One region of the Pseudomonas sp. MDV22-iso1 genome, then DNA from elsewhere that is predicted to be linked to it. Evidence: predicted binding sites of a transcription regulator. Region 1 holds the regulator's gene; each other region holds the start of a gene.

Region 1 (4,279 bases):
GCCACTGACAATGATCAAGCGCATGATTACTGACCGTTCTGCTCGTCCAGGACAACCTGATACAAGGCTTCATTGCTCGAGGCACTACGCAGTTTTTCGCGCACTTCCTTGCGATCGAGCATGCTGGCGATCTGACGAAGTAGCTCCAGGTGCGCATCGGTGGCGGCTTGCGGGACCAGCAGAACAAACAGCAGGTCAACCGGAGCGCCGTCGATGGCGTCGAAATCGATGGGTGCGTCCAGGTGCATCAATGCACTGATTGGACTTTCGCAGCCTTTGAGGCGGCAGTGGGGGATCGCGATGCCGTTGCCAAAACCGGTAGAACCGAGTTTTTCACGGGCGACCAGGCTCTCGAAGACATCCTGCATGGCCAGATCCGGCACTTCGCGGTGGATTAGGTTGGCAATTTGCTCGAGGGCTTTCTTTTTGCTGCCGCCCGGCACGTTCACGAGGGAACGGCCGGGGGTCAGGATGCTTTCAAGTCGGATCATGGGTTGGGAGTGTTAACGACCGGTTGCGCCCTGGAGGAGGCTCTGGGTCTTTTCCTTATGCTTTTTGAGTTGGCGATCCAGCTTGTCGGTCAGCAGGTCGATGGCGGCATACATGTCTGAATGCTCTGCGTTGGCGACCACTTCTCCGCCGGGGATATGCAGCGTGGCTTCGATTTTCTGCAGCAGCTTCTCGACAGTCATCGTGACTTGCACGTTTGTGATCTTGTCGAAATGCCTCTCTAACCGGTCGAGTTTTTCGCCGATATAAGTGCGCAGGGGTTCGGTCACTTCCAGTTGGTGTCCACTGATGTTGACTTGCATACAGCTTCTCCTTCGTTGCCAGTGCATAAAGCGGTAGATCAGATGATCTACCACTGGAACGCTGTGGCGTGGCTTACATCAACCGCTTACGTTCGCTCGAAGGCGCGATCCCGAGGGATTCGCGGTACTTGGCGACGGTGCGGCGAGCCACCTGAATGCCTTGTGCCTCCAGTAAACCAGCGATCTTGCTGTCACTCAACGGCTTTTTCTGATTTTCCGCGGCAACCAGTTTTTTGATGATCGCGCGGATCGCCGTGGAAGAGCATTCGCCGCCTTCGGAAGTGCTGACGTGGCTGGAGAAAAAATATTTCAGTTCATAAATGCCCCGGGGGGTATGCATGAATTTTTGCGTGGTTACCCGTGAAATCGTCGACTCGTGCATGCCCACCGCCTCAGCGATGTCATGCAGCACCAGCGGTTTCATGGCTTCGTCGCCATACTCCAGAAAACCGCGCTGATGCTCGACGATCTGGGTGGCTACTTTCATCAACGTTTCGTTGCGGCTTTGCAGGCTCTTGATGAACCAGCGAGCTTCCTGCAACTGATTGCGCATGAAGGTGTTGTCTGCGCTGGTATCGGCGCGGCGAACAAAGCCGGCGTATTGGGCGTTGACCCGCAGTCGAGGCACCGATTCCTGGTTGAGCTCGACCAGCCAGCGTTCGTTGTCCTTGCGCACGATCACATCAGGAACGACGTATTCGGCTTCACTGGATTCGATTTGCGAGCCCGGGCGTGGATTAAGACTCTGAACCAGTTCGATCACCTGGCGCAGTTCGTCTTCCTTCAGCTTCATGCGGCGCATCAGCTGGCTGTAATCACGGCTGCCCAGCAGGTCGATGTAATCGGTGACCAAACGCTTGGCTTCGGCGAGCCAAGGGGTTTTGGCGGGCAACTGGCGCAGTTGCAACAGCAGGCATTCACCCAGGTTACGGGCGGCGATGCCGGCGGGTTCGAATTGCTGGATGCGGTGCAGGACGGCTTCGATTTCATCGAGCTCGATGTCCAGTTCCGGGTCGAAGGCTTCGAGAATTTCCTCGAGGGTTTCGTCCAGATAGCCCTGATTATTGATGCAATCGATCAGGGTCACGGCGATCAGGCGATCAGTGTCGGACATCGGTGCCAGGTTCAGTTGCCATAGCAAGTGGCTTTGCAGGCTTTCGCCGGCGGATGTGCGGGTGGTGAAATCCCACTCGTCGTCATCGTTGCTAGGCAGGCTGCTGGCGCTGGTCTGGTAAACGTCTTCCCACGCGGTATCAACAGGCAACTCGTTGGGGATGCGCTCGTTCCAGTCACCTTCCTCGAGGTTGTCCACCGTAGGGGCGGTTTCCTGGTAGGAGGGTTCCGAAACATCGGCGTTAGGTTGCTGTTCGGCTTTGTCGGCCAAAGGATCGGCGTTGTCGAAGTCGTCGCCTTCTTCCTGGCGTTCGAGCATCGGATTGGACTCCAGAGCCTCCTGGATTTCCTGTTGCAGGTCCAGGGTCGACAATTGGAGAAGGCGGATGGCCTGTTGCAGCTGAGGTGTCATCGTCAGCTGCTGGCCCATTCTCAAGACTAGCGATGGTTTCATGGCAGGGGCTTAAACCTTATTCGCCGGCGCGCTTGCGCCATCCACTACAGGGCGCCGAGGCGCCAAACATAAGCAAATCATATGCCCGAAACCGCAGCGTTTGCCTAGAGCGCTGTAACAATAAAAAAACGTTGATTTTTTATCGGTACGAGCGCTCGGACGAATGACCAGGCACTTCCGCGCTTACAAGCGGAACTCGTGCCCCAGGTACACTTCCTTGACCAGGTCGTTGGCCAGGATCGTGGCGGAGTCGCCTTCGGCGATCAGTTGGCCATCGTTGACGATATACGCCGTTTCGCAAATATCCAGGGTTTCACGGACGTTGTGGTCAGTGATCAGGACGCCGATGCCCTTGGCCTTGAGGTGATAAATGATCTGCTTGATGTCACCCACCGAAATCGGATCCACGCCGGCGAACGGTTCGTCGAGGAGGATGAATTTCGGGTTGGTGGCCAGCGCGCGTGCAATCTCCACGCGGCGACGTTCACCGCCGGACAGGCTCATGCCGAGGTTGTCGCGAATGTGGCTGATGTGGAATTCCTGAAGCAGGCTTTCGAGCTCCTTCCGGCGGCCCGCCTTGTCGAGTTCCTTGCGGGTCTCGAGGATCGCCATGATGTTATCGGCCACCGACAGTTTGCGGAAGATCGACGCCTCTTGCGGAAGATAGCCGATACCGGCCTTGGCTCGGCCGTGCATTGGCTGATGGCTGACGTCGAGGTCATCGATCAGTACACGGCCCTGATCGGCCTGCACGAGGCCGACAATCATATAAAAGCAGGTGGTCTTGCCGGCGCCGTTGGGCCCGAGCAAACCGACGATCTGACCGCTGTCGATGGACAGGCTGACATCACGCACAACCTGGCGGCTCTTGTAGGCTTTGGCCAGATGCTGAGCTTTCAGAGTTGCCATTACTGGGCCTTCTGCTCGTCGGTTTTCTTTTTAGGTTGAATTACCATGTCAATGCGTGGACGCGACTCGGTCACCTTGCTACCTGTAGCGCGACCAGCGCTCGCCAGCTTTTTCTCGGTGTCATAGACGATTTTCTCGCCTTGAGTGACGTTGTTGTCCTTGTCGATGACCTTGGCCTTGTCGATCAGTACAACGCGGTTTTGCGTGGCGTGGTACTGGATGGTCACACCCCAGCCCTGAACGGGTTTGGCATCGCCGGCGGTTTGCAGTTGCTCGAAGTAAGCCAGGTTGCCGACCGAGGTGACCACGTCGATGTCGCCATTCGGCGCGCGGGTCATGGTTACCTTATTGCCGGTAACCTTCATCGACCCTTGGGTGATGATCACGTCGCCGGTGTAAGTGGCAACACCGTTCTTGTCGTCCAGTTGGGCATCGTCGGCCTGAATGCGAATTGGCTGTTGCTGATCGTTCGGCAGAGCCCAGGCGCTCACGCTTCCCAGTGCTGCGCCCAGACTGAGCAAAATAGGGAGGGTTTTAACGAGCCTCATACTGTCCTCTTACGTTCGATAGCAGGTGTATCCTGCTTTCTTTCAAATACGCTTTCATTCCCGTACCAGTCGAGACGCCACCGGCGCCGTCGATTCTAACGGGTTGCTCGGTCTGCGCATATTGCTCCTGCGGGAACACCGTCATGCGAGTACTGGTGATCAAGGTGTCGCGATTCTTCTCGTCGGTGCGTTTGACGCGGACGTTGTCAATCAGTTCGACTTCGGTGCCGCCTGAGTTCACTTCACCGCGTTCGCTGGTGACGTGCCACGGAAAATCGGTACCGCGGTACATGTTCAGGTCGGGTTTGGTAACCAGAGTAATGTCCGTGGCTTTCACGTGCTCGGCTTTCTCCGAGGTCATTTCATACTGCACTTTGCCGTCTTCGAGGTATTGCAGCGTGTGAGTGTTGGTCGCATACCAATCGATAGGGCTTTCTTCTGTA
Region 2 (4,279 bases), on a different contig from region 1:
GGCCAATTCAACAGGCTCAGCACCGGTCGCTCGGTTGAGGTCGGTTGCTCTGCGTCTCGGAGTGCTGTCACCACGTCGTGGGTGAGCCATTCGCGCAGGCTTCGGTATTCGGGGCAGTAGTGGTAGACGAGCAGTGCGTAGACGCCGGATTCGCTGATCAGCAGGGTGTTTTCCAGGCTGCCGTGGATGAGCGTTCGAGCGGATTGGTGTTGGTCCGGGTCGAGTTTTCGAAGGGTGCGTTCGTCGATGTAGAGGCGGATGAGGCGGCCCAAGTCGCGGGCGCTGAACCAGGGTTGATTTTCTAGGAGGAGGGCGTGGAGGTGGAGTTTGTGGCGGGTGAAGACGTGCGGGGTTAGATAATCGTCATTGCAATTCATTGATACAGCTCCTTTTGCCTAAAGGGCTGCCAGTAATTGTCGCCAAACAATTGGGTGGCAGTTGTGCGCGGGTTGGCGAGCCGGAGCAAAAGGAACCCGGCAGACCCGAAGGTCTCCCACGCACAACCGCCATGACTCGAGTCGATGGTCGTCGCGTTCCTTAAACTTCCAGGTCGCCAAACCCAGTGCTGAACATTCAGCAGTGGGTGAGCTTAGGAACCGGAGCTGTGCGGCGCAATCGGACGGCGGATGAGAATTTTGTAGGACGTTGCCGGGATGTTTGCAGGCTTCAAGATCAAAAGATCGCAGCCTGCGGCAGCTCCTACAGGTCGTGCTGACCTTCAATCGCGGGCAAGCCCGCTCCCACAGGGTTTGGAGCGTTTATTCGGCTGGCGGGGTCAGCTTCGCTTCCATCTCGGCGACTTTCGCCTCAAGGCTTTCCAGCCGTGCACGAGTGCGTGCGAGCACGACCATCTGACTATCAAACTCTTCCCGGCTCACCAGGTCCAGCTTGCTGAAGCCGCTCTGCAACAACGCCTTGAACTGGCTTTCGATTTCGCTTTTCGGCAGCGGGGTGTCGCCGCTGAAAAGGCGGGAGGCAGTGCCTGTCAGGGCGTCGAGGAAGTCTTTGGGCGCGAGCATGGGAAAGGTCCTGGAAACAATGACGGGCAGTGTATCACGCAGTGTCTATAGTCAATCTCGATGCCAGGGGTGCACGCTTTTCGCGCATGCGGACGGACGGCATCGCACCGTTGTTGTGCGTATACAGCGGGCCATTCGGGTGAAGTGGCTGGTCGCTGAGGCCAAGGGATTGAATTCAGTCGTTTTTGTGGAGATGGCAAGCTTTCTGCTTAGTGCCTAGTGACCCATGCACTGATGCAGTCGCTGTGACGAATGCAGTGCGCCGAGCGGAACGGGGAAGTGTTTCGTCAGGAGCGGTTAACTGGCGTCGGACGGGCAGGTAAGGCCGACGATGCGTTACAAAGCCAGGCACTGCGCTTAGACTTGAGTCGGGTTTGTTTTCCTGGGGCAAGTCCACCAATTCGGGAGAGAGTTTTCATGAAGCTAGTCACTGCCATCATCAAGCCGTTCAAACTGGACGACGTGCGCGAGTCGCTGTCCGAGATCGGCGTGCAGGGCATTACCGTTACTGAAGTCAAAGGCTTCGGTCGGCAGAAGGGTCACACCGAGCTGTATCGCGGCGCGGAATACGTGGTCGATTTCCTGCCAAAGGTGAAGATCGACGTCGCCATTGACGACAAGGATCTTGATCGGGTTATCGAAGCGATAACCAAGGCAGCCAACACCGGCAAGATCGGTGACGGCAAGATCTTCGTGGTTAATCTGGAACAGGCGATTCGCATCCGTACCGGCGAAACCGATACCGACGCAATCTAAAAAAGCCGCCACAAACCCAACGCCCCAGGAGAAAACAATATGACTCTGCGTAAATTCGCAGGGCTAGGAGCCCTGTTGTCCCTCGTAATGCCCAGCCTGGCTATGGCGGCAGACGAAGTGGCGGCCCCAGTCCTCAACTCCGGCGACACCGCCTGGATGTTGACCTCGACAGCCCTCGTGCTGTTCATGACCATTCCCGGCCTCGCGCTGTTCTACGGTGGCATGGTTCGGTCCAAAAACATTCTTTCCGTGATGATGCAGTGCTTCGCCATTACCGGTCTGATCAGCATTCTGTGGGTCATTTATGGCTACAGCATTGCGTTCGACACTACCGGCATGGAGCAGGGCGTCGTCAACTTCAACTCGTTCTTTGGCGGCATGGGCAAGGCGTTCCTCGCCGGTGTCACGCCATCGAGCCTGACCGGTCCTGCGGCACTGTTTCCTGAGGCGGTGTTCATCACCTTCCAGATGACCTTCGCCATCATTACCCCTGCGTTGATCGTCGGTGCTTTCGCCGAGCGGATGAAGTTCTCCGCCATGCTGATCTTCATGGGCATCTGGTTCACCCTGGTTTATGCGCCGATCGCGCACATGGTCTGGTCCGGTAACGGTGGCCTGATGTGGGACTGGGGCGTGCTGGACTTCGCTGGCGGCACCGTTGTGCACATCAACGCCGGTGTGGCTGGTCTGATTTGCTGCCTGGTACTGGGCAAGCGCAAAGGCTTCCCGACCACGCCAATGGCGCCGCACAACCTCGGTTACACGCTGATGGGTGCTGCAATGCTGTGGGTAGGCTGGTTCGGTTTCAACGCCGGCTCTGCTGCTGCAGCAAACGGCACTGCAGGTATGGCGATGCTGGTCACCCAGATCGCAACCGCTGCTGCTGCATTGGGCTGGATGTTCGCTGAGTGGATTACTCACGGCAAACCAAGTGCTCTGGGTATTGCATCGGGTGTTGTGGCCGGTCTGGTAGCAATTACTCCTGCCGCTGGCACTGTGGGCCCGATGGGTGCACTGGTGATTGGTCTGGCAGCGGGCGTCGTGTGCTTCTTCTGCGCGACTACGCTGAAACGCAAACTCGGTTATGACGATTCCCTGGACGCATTTGGCGTACACGGCATCGGCGGTATCCTCGGCGCGATCCTGACCGGTGTGTTTGCCGCACCGTCCCTGGGTGGTTTCGGCACTGTGACCGACATTGCCGCACAAGTCTGGATTCAGTGCAAAGGCGTCGGCTTCACGGTGATCTACACCGCGATCGTCACCTTCATCATCCTCAAGGTCCTGGATGCCGTCATGGGTCTGCGCGTGACCGAGGAAGAGGAAGCGGTCGGTCTCGATCTGGCACTTCACAACGAACGCGGCTACAACTTGTAAGTACGCGCAAAAATAATGCCCGGTTCGCCGGGCATTTTTTTGTCCGGGATTTGTCATTGAAGGTGAGGCTGAAAGGTTTTTTCTGTCAGCTTTCGACACCTTTTCAACAGGCAATTTTGTACGGCCAATCGCTTACAACGTTGAAGGAATATTAGGGCCTTTGTTTTTTCCCAGAGCGCGCTAGAATGCGCCCCGAACGTGCGGAGAACTGTATGTGGCAACAGACTCTGATTACCTTGCGGGCAAGGCCCCGAGGCTTTCATCTGGTAACGGACGAGTTACTCGCCGGCTTGCCTGAACTCAAGGCATGTCGGGTCGGTCTGTTGCACTTGTGGCTGCAGCATACCTCGGCGTCGTTGACCATCAACGAGAACGCCGATCCGGCGGTACGTCGCGACTTCGAACGATTTTTCAATCGTCTGATCCCACAAGGAACAGACGGCTATGAGCATAACGACGAAGGCCTGGACGACCTCCCGGCGCACTTCAAGGCCAGCGTACTTGGCTGTCAGCTCAGTTTGCCGATTTCGGCAGGCCGACTGGCGTTGGGCACCTGGCAAGGCGTTTATCTGGGCGAGCACCGTGATCATGGCGGTGCCCGTAAAGTCCTCGCCACCTTGCACGGTGAAGGGGCATAAGCCGTTGGTCACCAATGGCGGTGGAATTTTTTCTGGCAGCCGTCGACAGACGGTGAAGCTGGGCTATAACTAATCTGCTTTTCGCAAGTCATGAGGTAGAACATGAGCGACGATGATCTGGAAAACGACGACCTCGAAGTAGGCGACGACGACGAAACCGAAGAAGGTCTGGAAGCAGCGGCGGAAGACGTCGCTGAAGACGATGGCGGTGAAACGCCCGTTCCGACCGCCAAAGGCAAAGCCAAGGCTGCGGTTTCGGTCGATGAGCTGCCGAGCGTCGAAGCGAAGAATAAAGAGCGCGATGCGCTTGCGCGGGCCATGGAAGAGTTCCTGGCCAAGGGCGGCAAGGTGCAGGAAGTGGAGGCCAATGTGGTCGCCGATCCTCCCAAGAAGCCTGATAACAAGTACGGCAGCCGGCCTATCTAAGCGTCTGCCCTTGCTTGCTGAAAAAGCCCGCCGTCGCTGCGGGCTTTTTCATGGGTGAAACAA
Region 3 (4,279 bases), on a different contig from region 1:
AACATCTTGCTTGACCCTTAATACCGCACGCTTGAACACGATATTGCCGGTCGCCCCGGCAACGGACTCCAAGGCTTCTACCAGTGGTACCCCCGCGGCGAAAGTGGTCGACAGCGTGCGGGCATAACGAGCGACGGCGGACTTGTACATCAAGGTGCCCACCAAGGGCAGCTTCAACAGCCAGGTGTCCATCCGGTCGCGAAAAGCTTGAGAGGTTTTAAGCGCATGGCGTACACCGAAGATTGCTGCGATCAATAGCCCCAGTATGATCCACCACCACTCCTGCATGAACTCCGAGAGGCCGATGACCATGACGGTAAAGGCGGGCAATTCAGCGCCAAACCCCTTGAACACGGACTCAAACTGCGGCACCACTTTGACCAGCAGAATCCCCGTCACAATCAGCGCGATGAACACCACGAACAGCGGATAGGTCATGGCTTTCTTGATCTTGGCCTTGAGGGCTTCGCTCTTTTCCTTATAGGTCGCCACCCGCTCCAGAAGGGTATCCAGGGCGCCCGCCTGTTCGCCCGCGTCCACCAGGTTGCAGTAGAGCTCATCGAAGTATTGGGGCTTTTTACGCAAGGCGGCAGCGAAGCTGTTACCTGCCGCGACTTCCTGTTTCACCTCGTCCACCAGTTTGCGCATGGCCGGATTCTCGAAGCCTTCGCCGATGATGTCGAACGATTGCAGCAGCGGCACGCCGGCTTTCATCATGGTCGCCATTTGCCGGGTGAACAGGGCGATGTCCTGGGCTTTGATGCGTTTGCCCAGGTTGAGAATCGAGACAGACTTCTTGCGCACCTTGCCCGGATTAATGCCTTGCTTGCGTAACTGAGCCTTGATCAGCGCCGGATTCTGACCGCTCAACTCGCCGGTCATTTTCGTGCCTTTCCTGTCGGTGCCTTCCCAGGCGTACACGCTGATTTTTACTGCTTTGACCGCCATGTTCAGTCCTTGGTGACCCGGTTGATTTCTTCAAGGCTGGTGATGCCTTGCATGGCCTTTTGCAGACCGGAAGTACGCAGATCATCAAAACCGTCTTTGCGCATCTGAATATCGATTTCCAGTGAATTGCCTTCGGCCATGATCAGGTGTTGAAGCGCCGGCGTGTTCTTCACCACTTCATAAATCCCGACCCGGCCTTTATAGCCGTTGTTACAGAGGTCGCATCCGACCGGTTCAAAGATCGTGAACGAGCCGATGCGTTCCTCGGGAAAGCCTTCCTTGAGCAATGCTTCACGGGGAATGTCGATAGGTTTCTTGCAGTGGCTGCACAGTTTACGCGCCAGGCGCTGAGCGATGATCAGGCTGACGGACGTTGCAATGTTGAAGCCCTGAACGCCCATGTTGTGCAGACGGGTGAGGGTTTCCGCCGCACTGTTGGTGTGCAGGGTCGATAACACCAAATGCCCGGTCTGGGCCGCTTTGATGGCTATTTCAGCGGTTTCGAGGTCGCGGATCTCACCGACCATGATCACGTCCGGGTCTTGCCGCAAGAATGAGCGCAAGGCCTGGGCAAAATCCAGGCCTTGCTTGGGATTGACGTTGACCTGGTTGACGCCTTCCATGTTGATTTCCACCGGGTCTTCGGCGGTGGAGATGTTGATGTCCACGGTGTTGAGAATGTTCAGGCCGGTGTAGAGCGATACGGTCTTGCCGGAACCCGTGGGGCCGGTGACCAGAATCATGCCCTGTGGCTGCCTCAGCGCGGCCATGTACAGGTCTTTTTGCGCGGGTTCATAACCGAGGGCGTCGATGCCCATTTGTGCGCTGGACGGATCAAGAATCCGGATCACCACTTTCTCGCCCCACAGGGTCGGCAGGGTATTGACCCGGAAATCGATGGATTTGCTTTTGGACAGGCGCATTTTGATCCGCCCGTCCTGAGGCCGGCGTCGTTCGGAAATGTCGAGGCTGGCCATGACTTTCAACCGCGCGGCTATGCGACCGGCCAGTTGAATCGGCGGTTTGGCGACTTCGCGCAGCATGCCGTCGGTACGCATCCGCACGCGGTAGGTCTTTTCGTAAGGCTCGAAGTGCAGGTCGGAGGAGCCGCTTTTTATCGCGTCGAGCAGCATCTTGTGGACGAAGCGAACCACTGGCGCGTCATCGGCATCTTGTCCCGCGATGGCGTCCGCTTTGCCGTCGTCGGCTGAATCGATGTCCACGCCATCAAGGTCAACGTCGGCCATGTCTTCCAGGCCGGTGGAGTGGGTGTCGAAGAGTTTTTCGATGGCGTCGCTTAGCTTGTCATCCTCTACCAGAATGGCTTCGGTGGTCAGCCCGGTACTGAACTGGATGTCATTGATGACTTGATGGTTGGTGGGGTCGGAAACCCCCACGAACAACTTGTTACCGCGCCGCCAAAGGGGCAGGACCTGGTGTTGGCGCACGAGCTTTTCGCTGACCAGTCCTTTGGGCTGGGCTTCCTTGTCGAGGGCATTGAGGTCAAACAACGCCATGCCGAAATGCTCGGAAGCGATTTCGGCCACCTGCCGACTCTTCACCAGCCTGTTCTGCACCAGATGGCTGACCAGGGAGATGCGGTTGCGTTGGGCTTGCTGATACGCCTGTTGCGCGCTTTTGTCAGTCAGCAGCTCGGCCAGGACCAATTGCTTGGCCAGGCCGCTAAGAGCGATGTCATTCATTGGGATACCGGACGCAGACAGTTCATGACTTATAGCCTAGTCAAGGGACGGAGCCAAACCAGCCGTGGTGAAGTGACAAAAAGTGTCAGATAGTGCGGTTTACGAGGGCCGATCAGGCAGATCATTTGCGCTTGCCCCCAGCGTGCAGGCGTTATGGAAATTGGCATGCGCTGTGCTGGGGTAAATTCAGATCATGAGATTCCGACTCATGCATGGAGCTTGTCTATGAATAACCAAAAAGGTTTTACCCTGATCGAGCTGTTGATCGTTGTGGCGATCATCGGGATCCTGGCGACGTTCGCTATCCCGGCCTATTCGAAATATCAGGCTCGGGCGAAGATGACGGCTGGCGCAGCTGAAGTGTCGGCGCTCAAGGTCAATTATGAAGACGCGGTGAACTCCGGTACTGCGGCACCAGCGGTGACTGCTTTCAATCCGGGTGGCGATACGCAAAACTGCACCATCACCGCTGCTACAACTCCTGCTACCGGCATCGTTTGCACAATCAAAGGCGCGCCTACCGTTATTTCCGGTGCGACTGTTACGTTGACTCGTGATGCCACTAAAGGTTGGTCCTGCGCCACCAGTGTCGTCGCGGACTACGCGCCTAAAGGTTGCACGCCTGCCGCTGGCTGATCCATTTTCAGCGTAATCAAAAGCCCTGTATCTCGCGATACAGGGTTTTTTTGCTTTTTATTCGGTGCGATCGGGTTAATCAAGAAAACCCCCGACAATTCATGGCCTTAGGCCCACGCCAAAACCCGCAACTTGCATGTCCATTATTTCCAACTCATGCAAATTGCATGATTCCGAAAATCGGCCTGTTTGCTAACATGTTGATTTATAACGAATATTAAGGTGTCTCAAAGTTGGCACAGCGTTCGCAATATACCCAGTAACCCTGCTGACAAGACACGCAGCAGACTTTCCAGAAAAACAGGAGTTACTCGTATGAAGAAGTTCGCTATCACTGCCGCTGCTGCTACCGCGCTGACCCTGACCATGGCCGGTTCCGCATTTGCACAAACTACCCAGGCTACCCAGTCACCAATGGTGCTGGCTGCTGGTGAAGTGACCGAAGCCAAAGAAGCTACTTCCGATACCTGGATCACTACCAAAGTCAAAGCTGACCTGGTTACCGAAAAAGGCATTCCTGGTACCGACATCAAAGTTGAAACCAACAAAGGCGTTGTTTCCCTGTCGTCCACTGTTGCAGTGACTGACGCTCAGAAAACCACCGCAGTGGCTATCGCCAAGAAAATCAAAGGCGTCAAAGCGGTCTCCGCTGACGGCCTGAAAGCCGAGTAAACGGCACGACTTCTCGCCTGAACCGGGAGAAGGCGCGATAGACGGGCCGAGCTATACGTCTGTCGCAGCTTTGGAGTTCATGCGAAGGCCACAAGGACGTGGCCATTACAGGCCTCGGCATTCGTGTCGGGGCCTGTTCTATTGTGGGAGCTTGAAAATTCAGTGCGCTCTCGCTCCTGTAGCCGCTGGCGAAGCCTGCGTCCGGCTGCGAAGCAGTCGTGAACTCTCGCGATGTGGTGCATCAGGAAGACCGCATGCTCTGTTTTTACGACTGCTTCGCAGCCGGACGCAGGCTTCGCCAGCTGCTACAGGGGATGTGC

What was found. The regulator sigma-54, encoded in region 1, starts transcription at its own class of promoters, with help from an activator protein. The targets are predictions, from matches to a motif close to ANTGGCATNNANNTTGCTNT.
Positions count from the first base shown of each region.
Region 2: the regulator sigma-54 is predicted to act here: its motif matches at 1,212-1,231, upstream of glnK (P-II family nitrogen regulator).
Region 3: the regulator sigma-54 is predicted to act here: its motif matches at 2,811-2,830, upstream of AC3ZVB_RS22085 (pilin).

Region 1 covers NZ_JBYVMF010000008.1:40,913-45,191, reverse strand. Annotated here, with positions in the region: gene rapZ (RNase adapter RapZ) at 1-24, opposite strand, end outside; gene ptsN (PTS IIA-like nitrogen regulatory protein PtsN) at 27-491, opposite strand; gene hpf (ribosome hibernation-promoting factor, HPF/YfiA family) at 504-812, opposite strand; gene AC3ZVB_RS11570 (RNA polymerase factor sigma-54) at 886-2,379, opposite strand; gene lptB (LPS export ABC transporter ATP-binding protein) at 2,563-3,288, opposite strand; gene lptA (lipopolysaccharide transport periplasmic protein LptA) at 3,288-3,836, opposite strand; gene lptC (LPS export ABC transporter periplasmic protein LptC) at 3,823-4,279, opposite strand, start outside.
Region 2 covers NZ_JBYVMF010000002.1:198,035-202,313, forward strand. Annotated here, with positions in the region: gene AC3ZVB_RS03230 (BRO-N domain-containing protein) at 1-377, opposite strand, end outside; gene AC3ZVB_RS03235 (accessory factor UbiK family protein) at 759-1,019, opposite strand; gene glnK (P-II family nitrogen regulator) at 1,437-1,775, shown strand; gene AC3ZVB_RS03245 (ammonium transporter) at 1,815-3,152, shown strand; gene AC3ZVB_RS03250 (secondary thiamine-phosphate synthase enzyme YjbQ) at 3,365-3,790, shown strand; gene sutA (dormancy-specific transcriptional regulator SutA) at 3,893-4,216, shown strand.
Region 3 covers NZ_JBYVMF010000022.1:40,015-44,293, reverse strand. Annotated here, with positions in the region: gene AC3ZVB_RS22095 (type II secretion system F family protein) at 1-948, opposite strand, end outside; gene pilB (type IV-A pilus assembly ATPase PilB) at 951-2,651, opposite strand; gene AC3ZVB_RS22085 (pilin) at 2,877-3,287, shown strand; gene AC3ZVB_RS22080 (BON domain-containing protein) at 3,603-3,959, shown strand.